DNA from 2 places in the Pseudomonas sp. LBUM1656 genome. Region 2 is predicted to be linked to the other one. Evidence: riboswitches for the same ligand, from Rfam matches in the RefSeq annotation. Region 2 holds a riboswitch; the other holds the start of a gene.
The links. Region 2 has a riboswitch for cobalamin ahead of ACA072_RS13150 (CbtB domain-containing protein). Riboswitches for the same ligand answer to the same signal wherever they lie in the genome.
Positions count from the first base shown of each region.

Region 1: another riboswitch for cobalamin. It lies ahead of cobO (cob(I)yrinic acid a,c-diamide adenosyltransferase); the one in region 2 lies ahead of ACA072_RS13150 (CbtB domain-containing protein).

Region 1 covers NZ_CP166800.1:1,869,142-1,876,262, forward strand. Annotated here, with positions in the region: gene ACA072_RS08320 (PQQ-dependent sugar dehydrogenase) at 1-974, opposite strand, end outside; gene ACA072_RS08325 (hypothetical protein) at 1,042-1,626, opposite strand; cobalamin riboswitch at 1,783-2,016, shown strand; gene cobO (cob(I)yrinic acid a,c-diamide adenosyltransferase) at 2,098-2,709, shown strand; gene ACA072_RS08335 (cobyrinic acid a,c-diamide synthase CobB) at 2,720-4,102, shown strand; gene bluB (5,6-dimethylbenzimidazole synthase) at 4,099-4,749, shown strand; gene cbiB (adenosylcobinamide-phosphate synthase CbiB) at 4,746-5,654, shown strand; gene cobD (threonine-phosphate decarboxylase CobD) at 5,647-6,639, shown strand; gene ACA072_RS08355 (cobyric acid synthase) at 6,636-7,121, shown strand, end outside.
Region 2 covers NZ_CP166800.1:2,876,628-2,883,748, forward strand. Annotated here, with positions in the region: gene nfuA (Fe-S biogenesis protein NfuA) at 1-545, shown strand, start outside; gene cobM (precorrin-4 C(11)-methyltransferase) at 706-1,452, opposite strand; gene ACA072_RS13140 (cobalamin biosynthesis protein) at 1,551-1,964, opposite strand; gene ACA072_RS13145 (CbtA family protein) at 1,961-2,665, opposite strand; gene ACA072_RS13150 (CbtB domain-containing protein) at 2,677-2,868, opposite strand; cobalamin riboswitch at 2,988-3,215, opposite strand; cobalamin riboswitch at 3,411-3,624, shown strand; gene cobW (cobalamin biosynthesis protein CobW) at 3,723-4,784, shown strand; gene cobN (cobaltochelatase subunit CobN) at 4,788-7,121, shown strand, end outside.

The DNA.
Region 1 (7,121 bases), 1.0 Mb from region 2:
GCCACCAGGTCCGGGTTTTGCGGCTCGACGCGAATGTCGACGTGCTGGCCGTAATAGCTGAAGGGCCAGCCGTAGAATCCGCCGTCTTTCACCGAAGTGATGTAGTCCGGCACCAGATCACTGCCAATTTCGTCCCGCTCATTGACCGCCGTCCACAAGGCACCGGTCTGCGGTTCCCAGGCTAGACCGTTTGGATTGCGAATCCCCGAGGCGAAGATGCGGTGATTGCCGGTGGCGCGATCCACTTCCCAGATCGCCGCGCGACCTTCTTCCTGGTCCAGGCCGTTTTCGCCAACGTTGCTGTTGGAGCCGACCGTGACGTACAGCTTGCTCCCGTCCTTGCTGGCGATGACGTTTTTGGTCCAGTGGTGATTCAACGTGCCGCCCGGCAGGTCGACCACCTTGATCGGCTGCGACTTGATTGCCGTGGCGCCGTTTTCATAGTGAAAGCGCAGCAAGCGATCGGTGTCGGCGACGTACAGGTCATTGCCGACCAGGGTCATGCCGAACGGCGAATTGAGGTTTTCCAGGAACACCGTGCGGGTTTCGGCGATGCCATCGTGGTCCTTGTCCCGCAGCAGCGTGATGCGGTTCGGGCTGGGGACGCCGGCACCGGCACGGCCCATGACTTTGCCCATTACCCAGCCGCGAATGCCTTTGCCGTCATCGGGTTTCGGTGGCGCGTTGGTTTCGGCCACCAGCACGTCGCCGTTGGGCAGCACGTAGAGCCAGCGCGGGTGATCGAGCCCTTCGGCGAATGCCGCCACTTGAGTGCCCGCCGCAGGAGTGGGTTTCGCGCCCTCCGGCCAGCCGATCGCCGGGGCGATATTCACCGTCGGGATCAGGGTTTTGTTGGGTTCTGGCAACTTGGGTGACGGGCCGGTGCCGTCGGAGACTTGCAAGCTGGAGGTTTCACCACAAGCGGCGAGCCCTCCGGCGAGCGCGATGACGAGAACGAGCTGGGGCTTGCGCATGCGGATCTTCCCTATGAATGCATTGACTTAATCATAGAGAAGATTTGAAGCGCGATGGTTCAACCGGTCAGCCGCGGGCTTCCTTGAACAGCACGGCGATGCCGGGGTGATAGTTGCCGGCTTCATTGCGCAACTTGCGATAGGCGTACGGGAAATACCAGGCCACGGCGCAGCTGTGTTCTTTTTGCAGGTCGTCGACCATGTCCTGAAGTTCTTCCGGTGTCGCGCTCTGCTGGGCCTTTTGGGGCGCAACAAACAAGCAGCCGAGTTTCAGGTCGCTGGCGTAGCTGATGCGTTTGGCGTTGCTGGTGATGTCCTGCAGCGCCTGGCTCAGGTTCAGGCTATTGACCTTCGGCCAACGTTGAGTGGCCTGAAGGTAGGCGCGTTCTTCGGGGGAGGCGATAAACAGATCGGCACGGCCGTTGCGTTCGCCTTCTTCGTTCTGCTTGCGCGTTGTGGTTTGTTGCAACGTGACCATTTCCGCCATCCAGGCCGCGGCGGAGAGCAAGCCAAGGTTGGCTTTTTCGTCGTACCAGTAAGGCGTATCGTTATCGCCGCGCACCGCATTGTAGCGGTCTATACAGTCAAACCAGCGTTCCAGCACCGGTCGCAGGAATTCCAGCTTCGGATTGCTGATGATCATGCCTTGCATGTTGCTCACCCTTTGTAATTGTGATGTTGGGTTGTGGCGCTTTGATATCACTGCTGACAGTGTGGTGCAAGTTGGGGTGTCAGTAAATTGACCGGCGGCAGTATATCGCTCGCCCGCGCTTTGTCTTCAATTGACGCTCCACCCCCAACCCTCTAACCTTCGCGGCTTGTTTCAGGTGCTCTGTGGCGAAGGTCGACAGAGTGAAACAGGGAAGCCGGTGAGTGACCATCTTCAAGCGACGAAACGTCACGATCCCGGCGCTGCCCCCGCAACGGTAAATGAGTAAAGATTGCGCCTTGAGCCACTGTGTCGACTGTCGACATGGGAAGGCGCGCAGTCCGGCGCAAGCCGCTCATGAGCCCGGAGACCGGCCTGATTCATCCAACGGCATCACGGTGGGCGATGCCAGGCTTCTTGCCGTCTATTCTTGTGCCTGCCCGCCGTTATCCAGCCTCAACGGAGAGCTCCCCCATGACTGATTCCCCTGATCGTGACGAACGCCATCTGGCGCGCATGCAGCGCAAAAAAGCCGTGATCGACGAACGCATCGCCAACTCGCCGAACGAGTGCGGCCTGCTGCTGGTACTGACCGGCAACGGCAAAGGCAAGAGCAGCTCGGCCTTCGGCATGCTCGCCCGCTCCATGGGGCACGGCATGCAGTGCGGCGTGGTGCAGTTCATCAAGGGCCGCAACAGTACCGGCGAAGAGCTGTTCTTCCGCCGCTTCCCGGAGCAGGTGCGTTTTCATGTGATGGGCGAGGGCTTCACCTGGGAAACCCAGGACCGCCAGCGTGACATCGCCGCCGCCGAAGCCGCTTGGGAAGTGTCCCGCGAACTGCTGCGCGATCCATCGATCGGCCTGGTGGTGCTGGATGAGTTGAACATTGCGCTCAAGCACGGTTACCTCGACCTCGATCAAGTGCTCACTGACTTGCAGGCGCGTCCGCCGATGCAACATGTGGTGGTCACCGGTCGCGGCGCCAAACCGGAGATGATCGAACTGGCCGACACGGTCACCGAAATGGGCGTGATCAAACACGCATTCCAGGCCGGGATCAAAGCGCAAAAAGGCGTCGAGTTGTGAGCTGCACTTTATGAATAGCCATCGTCAATGCCCGGCGGTATTGATTGCCGCGCCGGCCTCCGGTCAGGGCAAGACCACCGTCACCGCCGCGCTGGCCCGTTTGCATCGCAATCAGGGGCGCAAGGTTCGCGTGTTCAAGTGCGGCCCGGACTTTCTCGACCCGATGATTCTCGAGCGCGCCAGCGGTGCGCCGGTGTATCAACTGGACATGTGGATGGTCGGCGAGCAGGAAAGTCGTCGACTGTTGTGGGAAGCCGCCGGTGAGGCCGACCTGATCCTCATCGAAGGCGTCATGGGCCTTTTCGACGGCACGCCGTCCAGCGCGGACCTGGCGCGGCACTTCGGTGTGCCGGTGCTCGGTGTGATCGACGGCACGGCGATGGCGCAGACTTTCGGTGCGCTGGCGTTGGGGTTGGCCAAGTATCAGCCGGACTTGCCGTTTGCCGGTGTGTTGGCCAACCGTGTTGGCACGCTGCGCCACGCGCAATTGCTGGAAGGCAGCTTGACGGAAGGCTTGCGCTGGTACGGCGCGTTGTCGCGTGAGACCGGGATTGAATTGCCGAGTCGTCATCTCGGTCTGGTCCAGGCCAGCGAGTTGAACGATCTCGACCTGCGCCTCGATGCCGCGGCCCAATCGCTGGCCAGCAGTTGCGACGTGGCGCTGCCGCCGCCCGTGGAATTTGCGGCACCTGAAATGATCGTCGCCGAGCCTTTGCTGGCCGGCGTGCGAATCGCCGTGGCCCGTGATGAAGCGTTTGCTTTCACCTACGGCGCGAGCCTGGATTTGCTGCGGGCCATGGGCGCCGAATTGCTGTTTTTCTCGCCGATCCGCGATGCTGATTTGCCAGAGGCGGACAGCCTTTATTTGCCGGGCGGTTATCCGGAATTGCACCATGTGGCGCTGTCACAGAACACCTCGATGCTCAATGCTATCCGCGCCCATCATGCCGCCGGCAAACCGTTGCTGGCCGAATGTGGCGGGATGTTGTACCTGCTCGATTCGTTGACCGACGTCGAAGGCACTCGCGCTGAATTGGTCGGTTTGCTGGCCGGTGATGCGGTGATGCAGAAACGTCTGGCTGCGCTGGCGCTGCAAGCCGTTGAGTTGCCGGAAGGTTCGTTGCGCGGGCACACCTATCACCATTCGTTGACCAGCACCGAGCTTGAGCCGATTGCTCGTGGGCTGAGCCCGAACGGCGGGCGTGGGGCGGAGGCGGTTTATCGTGAGGGGCGGATGACGGCTTCCTACGTCCACTTCTATTTCCCGTCCAATCCGAACGCGATCGCTGCACTATTTCTTCCCGACTTCAGGGACGCCTTCGCGAGCAAGCCCGCTCCCACATTGGATCACCTAACCCCTGTGGGAGCGGGCTTGCTCGCGAAGAGGCCATGACCGACAACGCATTTTCCGAAGCCGAACGCGAAGCGGTTTATAGGACAATTGCCGAACGCCGCGACATGCGCCACTTCAGCGGCGGCACCGTCGAGCCCGAGTTACTGCAGCGCCTGCTCGAAGCAGCCCATCAAGCCCCCAGCGTCGGCCTGATGCAGCCCTGGCGGTTCATCCGCATCAGCGACCGGGCCCTGCGCGGCAAGATCCAGCAACTGGTGGAAGAAGAACGCATCCGCACCGCCGAAGCCCTCGGCGAGCGCACCGACGAATTCATGAAGCTCAAGGTCGAAGGCATCAACGATTGCGCCGAGGTGCTGGTCGCCGCGCTGATGGATGATCGCGAACGCCACATCTTTGGCCGTCGCACCTTGCCGGAAATGGACATGGCCTCGTTGTCCTGCGCGATCCAGAACCTCTGGCTGGCCTCCCGCGCTGAAGGTCTGGGCATGGGCTGGGTGTCGCTGTTCGAGCCGCAAGCACTGGCGGACTTGCTGGGTTTACCCGCCGGAGCCAAGCCGTTGGCAGTTCTTTGCCTCGGCCCGGTCAAGGAATTCTATCCGGCGCCGATGCTGGTACTCGAAGGGTGGGCGCAGGCGCGTCCGCTCAGTGAGTTGCTGTATGAAAATTATTGGGGAGTGAGTCAATGAGTGTGGCGTTATTGAGTGTCGCCGCGGTGGCGCTGGACGCGCTGCTGGGCGAACCCAAACGCTGGCATCCGCTGGTGGCGTTCGGCCGTTTTGCCGACCGCATCGAGCGACGTTTCAATGGTGAGGGGCGCGGCTGGCGCAGTCACGGCGTCACCGCTTGGGTGATTGCGGTGTTGCCGCTGACCTTGCTGGCCACGGCGTTTTCCTGGGCGCCTTATGTCGGCTGGGTGGTCGAGATTCTCGCGCTCTATTGCGCGCTCGGCATGCGCAGCCTCGGCGAACATGTCGAGCCGGTGGCCAAGGCCCTGCGCAGCGATGATCTGGAGGAGGCGCGCACACGTGTCGGCTATCTGGTCAGCCGCCAGACCAGCGAGCTGGATAAAACCGAAGTCGCCCGCGCCGCCACCGAATCAGTCCTGGAAAACGGCAGCGATGCGGTATTTGCTGCGCTGTTCTGGTTTGCCGTGGCCGGCGCACCCGGCGTGGTGCTCTATCGCTTGAGCAACACCCTGGACGCGATGTGGGGTTATCGCAACGAACGCTTCGAACGTTTCGGCTGGGCGGCGGCGAAAATCGACGATGTCCTCAACTACATTCCTGCGCGCCTGGTGGCGTTGACCTACGCGCTGCTGGGCAAAACCCGACTGGCGTTGAAATGTTGGCGCACCCAGGGCCCGACCTGGGACAGCCCGAACGCCGGGCCGGTGATGGCGGCCGGTGCCGGTGCACTCGGCGTCGAGTTGGGCGGGGCGGCGATCTATCACGGTGAACTGCATCAGCGTCCGCAACTGGGCGAAGGTGTGCCGGCGGATGCCGACTCCATCGACCGTGGCTGGCAATTGGTCCAGCGCGGGGTATGGTTATGGCTGCTGATTCTCTGCGTGGGAGCTGAATTCTATGCTTGAGCACGGTGGCCGCTTGCGCAAGGCGGCGCTCGAATACGGCATTGCCGAAGCCGATTGGCTGGACCTGTCCAGCGGCCTCGCGCCGTGGCCATTCCCGATCCCGGAAATCCCGCTGCGGGCCTGGGCGCGCTTGCCGGAAACCGATGACGGTCTGGAGCAGGCAGCCTGCGATTATTACGGCGCCGCCCAGGTGCTGCCGGTTGCCGGTTCGCAAATGGCCATCCAGTTGCTGCCGCGTCTGCGCCGGGCCGGCAAGGTCGGCGTGCTGTCGCCGTGCTACGCCGAACACGCGGAAGCGTGGCGGCGCAACGGCTACATTGTGCGCGAAGTGCTGGAGCAGGAGGTCGACTTCTATATCGACAGCCTCGACGTGCTGGTGGTGGTCAATCCCAACAACCCGACAGGCCTGAGCCTGACCCCGAGTCGCCTGCTCGACTGGCATGCCCGACTGGCCTCGCGCGGTGGCTGGCTGGTGGTGGACGAGGCGTTCATGGACAACACGCCGACGCTGAGCCTGGCGCCGTTTGCCCATCTGGTCGGTTTGATTGTGCTGCGTTCCTTCGGCAAGTTTTTTGGCCTGGCCGGTGTGCGGCTGGGCTTTGTCCTGGCTGAGCGCAAGCTGCTCAAATTACTCGCCGAGCAGGTCGGGCCGTGGGCGGTCAGCGGGCCGACACGGGTGCTAGGCCAAGCCTGTTTGCTGGACACCGAAGGCCACGCCAGGCAGCGGGTACGCAGCGAAGTGGCCAGCGAACGATTGGCGCTGTTGCTCGGGCAGTATGGTTTGCAGCCGCAGGGTGGCTGCGCCTTGTTTCAATGGCTGATCACCGAGCGTGCCGAAGCGCTGCACGAGTTCATGGCGAGGCGCGGCATCTTGCTGCGGCTGTTCACCCACAACAGTAGCGTGCGTTTTGGCTTGCCTGCGGATGAGGCCGATTGGCAGCGTCTCGAACTGGCGCTTCAAGACTACGTCAAGGAATCCCAATGACCACGCTAATGGTGCAAGGCACCACGTCCGACGCCGGTAAAAGCACCCTGGTGACGGCGTTGTGCCGCTGGGTCACGCGTCAGGGCGTGAGCGTCGTGCCGTTCAAACCGCAGAACATGGCGCTCAACAGTGCCGTGACCGCCGACGGTGGCGAGATCGGTCGCGCCCAGGCCGTGCAAGCCCAGGCGGCCAACCTTGAGCCGCACACCGACATGAACCCGGTACTGCTCAAACCCAACAGCGACACCGGCGCCCAAGTGATCATTCATGGTCGCGCAGTCACAACGATGAACGCGGTGGCCTATCACGACTACAAAACCATCGCCATGCAAGCGGTGCTGGCCTCCCATGAACGATTGAGCGCGGCCTATCCGGTGGTGATGGTCGAAGGCGCGGGCTCGCCGGCCGAGATCAATCTGCGTACCGGCGACATCGCCAACATGGGCTTTGCCGAAGCGGTGGATTGTCCGGTGGTGTTGATT
Region 2 (7,121 bases):
TGGCTGATCTGCTCTCCAAGCAGAACACCCCGGGTATCGGCATCCGCGTCTTTATCACCCAGCCTGGCACCCAGTACGCCGAAACCTGCATTGCCTACTGCAAGCCGGGCGAAGAAAAACCTGAAGACACCGCGCTGGGGCTGAAAAGCTTCACTGCGTACATCGACTCGTTCAGCGAAGCTTTCCTGGACGATGCGGTTGTCGACTACGCCACCGACCGCATGGGCGGCCAACTGACCATCAAGGCGCCTAACGCCAAAGTCCCGATGGTCAACGCCGACAGCCCGATCAACGAGCGCATCAACTATTACCTGCAAACCGAGATCAACCCGGGGCTCGCGAGCCACGGCGGTCAGGTCAGCCTGATCGATGTGGTCGATGACGGCATCGCGGTGTTGAAGTTCGGCGGTGGTTGCCAGGGCTGTGGCCAGGCAGACGTCACCCTTCGCGAAGGCATCGAGCGCACCTTGCTCGAGCGCATTCCCGAGCTCAAGGGTGTTCGCGATGTAACTGACCATACGCAGAAAGAAAACGCCTACTACTAAGTAAGGTGTTCGCTGCAGATATAAAAAAACGGCACCCGTGAGTGCCGTTTTTTTTGATCGTTCCCACGCTTCGCGTGGGAATGCAGCCAGGGACGCTCCGCGTCCCAAAAGCGGACGCAGAGCGTCCGTTGAGGCATTCCCACGCAGAGCGTGGGAACGATCAGGGCCTGTAGAGATGCGCATGCCCGGCGCGATACAAAGACGACTCGCTGAACTGATCACTCCCCAACACCCGACCCACCAGAATCAACGCCGTACGCCGAAACCCTTTCGTCGCAACCTTCCCGGCAATGTCTTCAATCGTCCCCACCACCCAATCCTGATCCGGCCACGTTGCCCGATGAATCACCGCGATCGGGCAGTCCGCGCCGTAATGCGGCAGTAATTCGGTGAGGATCTTTTCCAGATGCTGCACGCCCAAATGAATCGCCATCGTCGCCCCATGCTGCGCCAGGCTGCCCAGTTCCTCACCGGCCGGCATCACGGTTTTGTCGGCATAACGGGTCAGAATCACGCTCTGTGAAATGTCGGGCAACGTCAGTTCTGCCCCCAATAGCGCCGCACACGCCGCAGTCGCCGTGACCCCGGGAACGATTTCAAACGCAATCCCGAGTTCGCGCAGATAACGAATCTGCTCACCAATCGCCCCATATAGACTTGGATCACCCGAATGCACCCGCGCGACGTCCTGGCCTTTGGCATGGGCGGTCTTGATCAGTTCGATGATCTGTTCAAGGTGCAACTCGGCGCTGTTGACCACCTGTTTGGCGCAATGGCCCTCGAGCACGGCGGCGGGTACCAAAGAGCCGGCATAGATGATCACCGGGCAACTGCGGATCAGCCGTTGGCCTTTGACGGTGATCAGTTCCGGGTCGCCGGGACCTGCGCCAATGAAGTAGACGGTCATCGTCCGTTCCTTTGAATAGAGAGTCTGTCAGAACAGGGGCTTGGGCAAGGCTTCAGATGAAGATTGCTCATGATCGAAGGTGGGGATTATCGGGGATCTTACGCAACGCAGGCCAACGCCAGGGTGGCCTGGGCATATTTTTGTCGCAAAATCAGCAGTTTCGCCGGTGCGTTGGCCAGGTGTTCGGCCAAGGCAAGGGCGGCACTTTCCGCCACGCCGTAGCAGCCGGTGCGTTCGAACGCGATGTCCGAATGGTGGCTGAGTTGCGGTTTATAACCTTTCAATTGCTCGCTGCTGAAATACATCAGCGGCAACGCGAGTTGTTCGGCGAGTTCGATCAGGCCAGGCTCATTACGCTTCAGGTCGATGCTGGCCAGGGCCTTGATCTGATGAAGTTCGATTTTATGAGCTTGCAAAGCCTGATCGATCAGCGCCCGCAGCGTGCTGGCGGGGCAGCCGCGCTGGCAGCCCAGGCCGACCACTAACGTCGGCGCTGTGCGGGGATCAATCATGCGTGGTATTGGCCATCGCTTTTGCGACGGAACAACCAGGCGCTGATCAGGCCCAGAGCCAGCCAGAACGCGACGTTGGTCAGCTGTGAAGCGATTTTGAATTGCGCTTCCAGGGCTTCCGGAGCCAGCATCGAGTGCACCTCCGGTTGTGGCGCGCCGATCACGTGCGGAACGGCGAGAATCGCCACGCCGAGGATCTTCATCAGCCAGTGACGGCTGAACACAATCAACGCAATGCCGACAGCCGTGGAGGCGGCCGTGCCGATCCACCAGAGTTGCCGTTGGGCCAGATCAGCGGCGGCAGTGCCCGGCAATTCAGGCGGCAGGCCGAGGGTCGGCGCCAGTACGAAGGTCGCGTAACCCGCCAGGCCCCAAAGCAAGCCCTGAGAGGTCTTGGTCGGTGCACGCAAGGTGTAGAGACCGGCGAGCATCAGGGCGAAACCGACGGCTACCACCAGGTTGCCGCCGGTGGTCGACAGCACGCGCTGCCAGCCATCTTGCGGCTCCCAGGCTTCGGCGTCGTGAGTGTGAGCGGCGACACCGGCGGCGTGTTCGTGAACTTCAACCGCGGCCGGCTCGGATTTTTCGTAGGTTTCCGCCTGCAAAATCAACGGAGAAACCCAGAAGCTTTGCAGCAGGGTCAGCAACAGGGCGGCCAGCAGCCCGGTGAAACCTGCGGTTTGCGCGATACGCTTGATCATGTCGGCAGGTCTCAATGGCACGGGAAGGCGGAGCTGTGACGGGTATCGTGCGCGGCGTTGTGTACCGCTTCGATGTGCGAGAAACCGGCGAAATAGACGAGGCACGCGCCAAGGATCGACGCACACACGGCGGCGGTCAGGCGTTGGCTCAGGGTTGTGGTGGTGCTGGCGGTGCTGTGGCCGGTGCTGCTGATGATCGACATGGCGCTTCCCTCTGGTCTGTCAGCGGGTGAATAGAGCGCATGGAAGACCCCTGCGAGTCGGGCACGCAGAGGTTCAACAGCGCCCGCCCACCGCGGGTTTGTTATTCAGTGATCGTAGTGGTCACTTTGTGTTGCGGGCCGGTCTCCGGGCTCACGAGGGGCCAAGGCTTGCGCCTGAACCTGCAAGCATCACCTTCCCATGCCGAACTGCTGGCACAGTGGATTTGACGCTTCGCTCGCTTACCGTTGCGGGGGCAGCACCGGACTGACATGGCTTTGAGTAAAGCACATGATTCACCGGTTTCCCGTTTCACCCTGTGAAGGGCACCCGTAACAAGGCGTGTAGGAGAGCATGGGCGGGGGTTGGGCGTCAATTGGCAGGGGTTCTCAACTCGGAACCGATGAGCCCCTTTCGCGAGCAAGCCCGCTCCCACATTCGACCGCATCTCTCTGAAGGAACTTGGTCAAATGTGGGAGCGGGCTTGCTCGCGAAGGGAGCGCCGCCGATGTCATGTGAACATTGACCCGCCCCCACACGATGCGTAGCCTTGCGCTTTCGAGGTTCTTCGGCATCGGCCGAAGCTAAGAAGGGAACGCGGTCGATGCCGCGGCTGCCCCCGCAACTGTGAACGGTGATGTTCGCTGCCACGCCACTGCAAGCCCTGTCCAACGGGGTCGCGGGAAGGCGCAGCCAACGCCAGGCCAACCGCCCGGCACACCGTCAGCCAGGAGACCTGCCTCGACACAGATTCTCACTACAACCGGGCGGGGTGATCCGGTGGCGAACTCTTCCGCGCGCGCCCGTCGCTGCGATTGTCGTCCCGTATGCCCGCCACCTTGCCAAAGGGCATCCGATGAAAACACTGGCCAAACTCCCCGTCACCATCGTTACCGGCTTCCTCGGTTCGGGCAAAACCACTTTGCTGCGGCACATGCTCGACAACGCACAAGGCCGCCGCATCGCGGTGATCGTCAACGAGTTCGGGGAACTGGGCATCGACGGCGAAATCCTCAAACAGTGCTCTATCGGCTGCACGGAAGAAGAGGCCAACGGCCGCGTCTACGAACTGGCCAACGGCTGCCTGTGCTGCACCGTCCAGGAAGAGTTCTTCCCGGTGATGCGCGAACTCGTCGCCCGTCGCGGCGACCTCGACCACATCCTGATCGAAACCTCGGGTCTGGCCCTGCCAAAGCCTTTGGTTCAAGCCTTCCAGTGGCCGGAAATCCGCAGCGCCTGCACCGTTGACGCGGTGATCACCGTGGTCGACAGCCCGGCCGTCGCCGCCGGCACCTTCGCCGCGTTCCCGGATCAAGTGGATGCCCAGCGCAAACTCGACCCGAATCTGGACCACGAATCGCCGCTGCACGAGCTGTTCGCCGACCAACTGGCCAGCGCCGACCTGGTGATTCTCAACAAGGCCGACCTGATCAGCCCTGAAGACCTGGCCCGTGTGCGCCTGGAAGTCGCCGAAGAGCTGCCGCCCGCCGTCAAAGTCATCGAAGCCAGCAGCGGCCGTGTGCCACTGGACGTGCTGATCGGCCTCGGTGCCGGTTCCGAAGAACACATCGACAGCCGTCACAGCCATCACGATCACCACCATGAAGGTGAAGACGATCACGATCACGACGCCTTCGATTCGATCTCAATCGAACTGCCGCAAGCTGACGAAAGCCTGCTGCTCGACGCGCTGACCCAACTCGTAGTCCAGCACGGCATCCTGCGCGTCAAAGGATTCTCGGCGATCCCGAACAAACCGATGCGCTTGCTGATCCAGGGCGTGGGCACGCGTTTCGACAAGCATTTCGACCGTCAGTGGGGCGCCGATGAAGCGCGCACCACGCGTCTGGTGCTGATCGGCCAGGAACTGGATGCCGCTCTGCTCGAAGCGCAATTGCGCGCCGCGCTCAGCGTTTAAGCCATGCACCTGCTCAGGACCCAGCCCGGCGGTTTCGTGTCGGATGACAACATCGCCGACCTTGGACAAACCCCCGCCGAGCTGGTGATCCTGTGCAGCGGTGATTCAAGCCTGGCGCTGCTTGCCGAAGCGGCGCAGCAGTTACCGCACGATTACCCCAGCGTGCGTCTGGCCAACCCGATGCAGGTGCAGAATCATGCGTCGGTCGACTTGTATGTCGACGAAGTGTTGCGCCATGCCAAGGTGATTCTGATTTCGCTGCACGGCGGCATCGCCTATTGGCGTTACGGGGTCGAACGTCTGGTGGAGCTGTCCCAACGCGGTGTGCAGCTGATTCTGGTGCCAGGCGATGATCGTCCGGACCCGGAGCTCAGCGACCTGAGCACCGTGTCTGCCGACGACCGCGACCGGCTCTGGCAGTTTTTGCGTCAGGGCGGCATGGCCAATGCCCTGGATTTTTTCCGTTGTCTGGCCAATCGCTGGCTGGATCGCGATTACGCCTGGGCTGAGCCGCAAACCCTGCCGCGCACGGCGATTTATCATCCGCAGAAAAGCCCCGCTGAACTGAGCGATTGGCAAGCCGACTGGCAGGCCGGTCAACCGGTGGCGGCGGTGCTGTTTTATCGCTCGCATTTGCAGGCGGCGAACACTGCGTTTATCGATGTTTTCTGCCAGCGTTTGCAGGCGGCGGGTTTGAATCCGTTGCCGATTGCGCTGGCCAGTTTGAAAGAACCCGGCTGCCTGACGGTGGTCGAGGATTTGCTGGACGAAGTCGAGGCGGGGGTGATTCTCAACACCACCGGTTTCGCACAATCCAGTCCTGAAGCGCCACATTTGCGACCGTTTCGACGAAACATTCCGGTGATTCAGGCGATTTGCGCTCAGGACAACGAGCCGGGTTGGCTCGCCAGCGAACAGGGCCTCGGCCCGCGTGATCTGGCGATGCACATCGCATTGCCGGAGCTGGACGGGCGGATCATCAGTCGGCCGATCAGCTTCAAGGACCTGGCGTGGCGCAGCGAGCGTAGTCAGTCGGACGTGGTGTGCTACCGGGCGCAGCCGGAGCGCATGGATTTCGTCGCCGAACTGGCGCGGCGCTGGATCGATCTGGCGCGCGTGCCGAACAGTGAAAAACGCATCGCCCTGATCCTCGCCAACTACCCGACTCGCGATGGACGCATTGGTAATGGCGTAGGTCTTGATACTCCCGCGGCTGCGCTGAACATCCTGCGCGCGCTGCACACCGAAGGTTATCCGCTGCCTGCCGAGTTGCCGGAAAGCGGCACTGCGTTGATTCAACAATTGCTCGGTGGCGTCAGCAACGACCTCGACACCATTGACCCGCGTCCCTGTCACCAAAGCCTGGCGCTGGACGACTATCGGCTGATGTTCAACACATTGCCCGAAGCCAATCAGCAAGCCGTGCTGAAGCGCTGGGGCACGCCCGACAGCGATCCGATGTGCCGTGACGGACGCATGATGATCGCCGGGCTGCGCTTTGGCCTGACCTTCGTCGGCATTCAACCGGCGCGGGGATATCAGGCAGATCCGAGCGCGGTGTATCACGACCCGGACCTGGTGCCGCCCCACGGCTATCTGGCGTTCTACTTCTGGCTGCGCAACACCTACGGCGCCCACGGTGTGATCCACGTCGGCAAGCACGGCAACCTCGAATGGCTGCCGGGCAAAGGTGTCGGGCTCTCGGAAAACTGCTGGCCAGACGCGTTGCTCGGGCCGCTGCCGAATATCTATCCGTTCATCGTTAACGACCCGGGCGAGGGCGCCCAGGCCAAGCGTCGCACCCAGGCGGTGATCATCGATCACCTGATGCCGCCACTGACCCGCGCCGAAACCTATGGCCCTTTGCGCAACCTTGAGTTGCTGGCGGACGAATATTACGAAGCGCAGTTGCTCGATCCGCGCCGCGCCCGTGAATTGCAGCGCGACATCCTGCAACTGGTGCGCGACACCCACATCGACCGTGAATTGCAACTGGATGAAAAGCTCAACAGCGACGCCGATGCGGCGATCTGGCTGCCGCGTCTGGACACATACCTGTGCGACTTGAAAGAGTCGCAGATCCGCGATGGCCTGCACATCTTTGGCGAGTCACCGACCGGGCGCTTGCGCATCGATACGTTGTTGGCGCTGTTGCGTATTCCCCGAGGCGATGGTCGTGGGGCGCAATCGAGTCTGTTGCGGGCGTTGGCCAAGGCGTTTGAGTTGGGGTTTGATCCGCTGGATTGTGCGTTGGCCGAGCCGTGGGTCGGGCCTCGACCGGATGCCTTGATGTCGATCAGCGACGAAGTCTGGCGCACCGCCGGGGATACCCGAGAA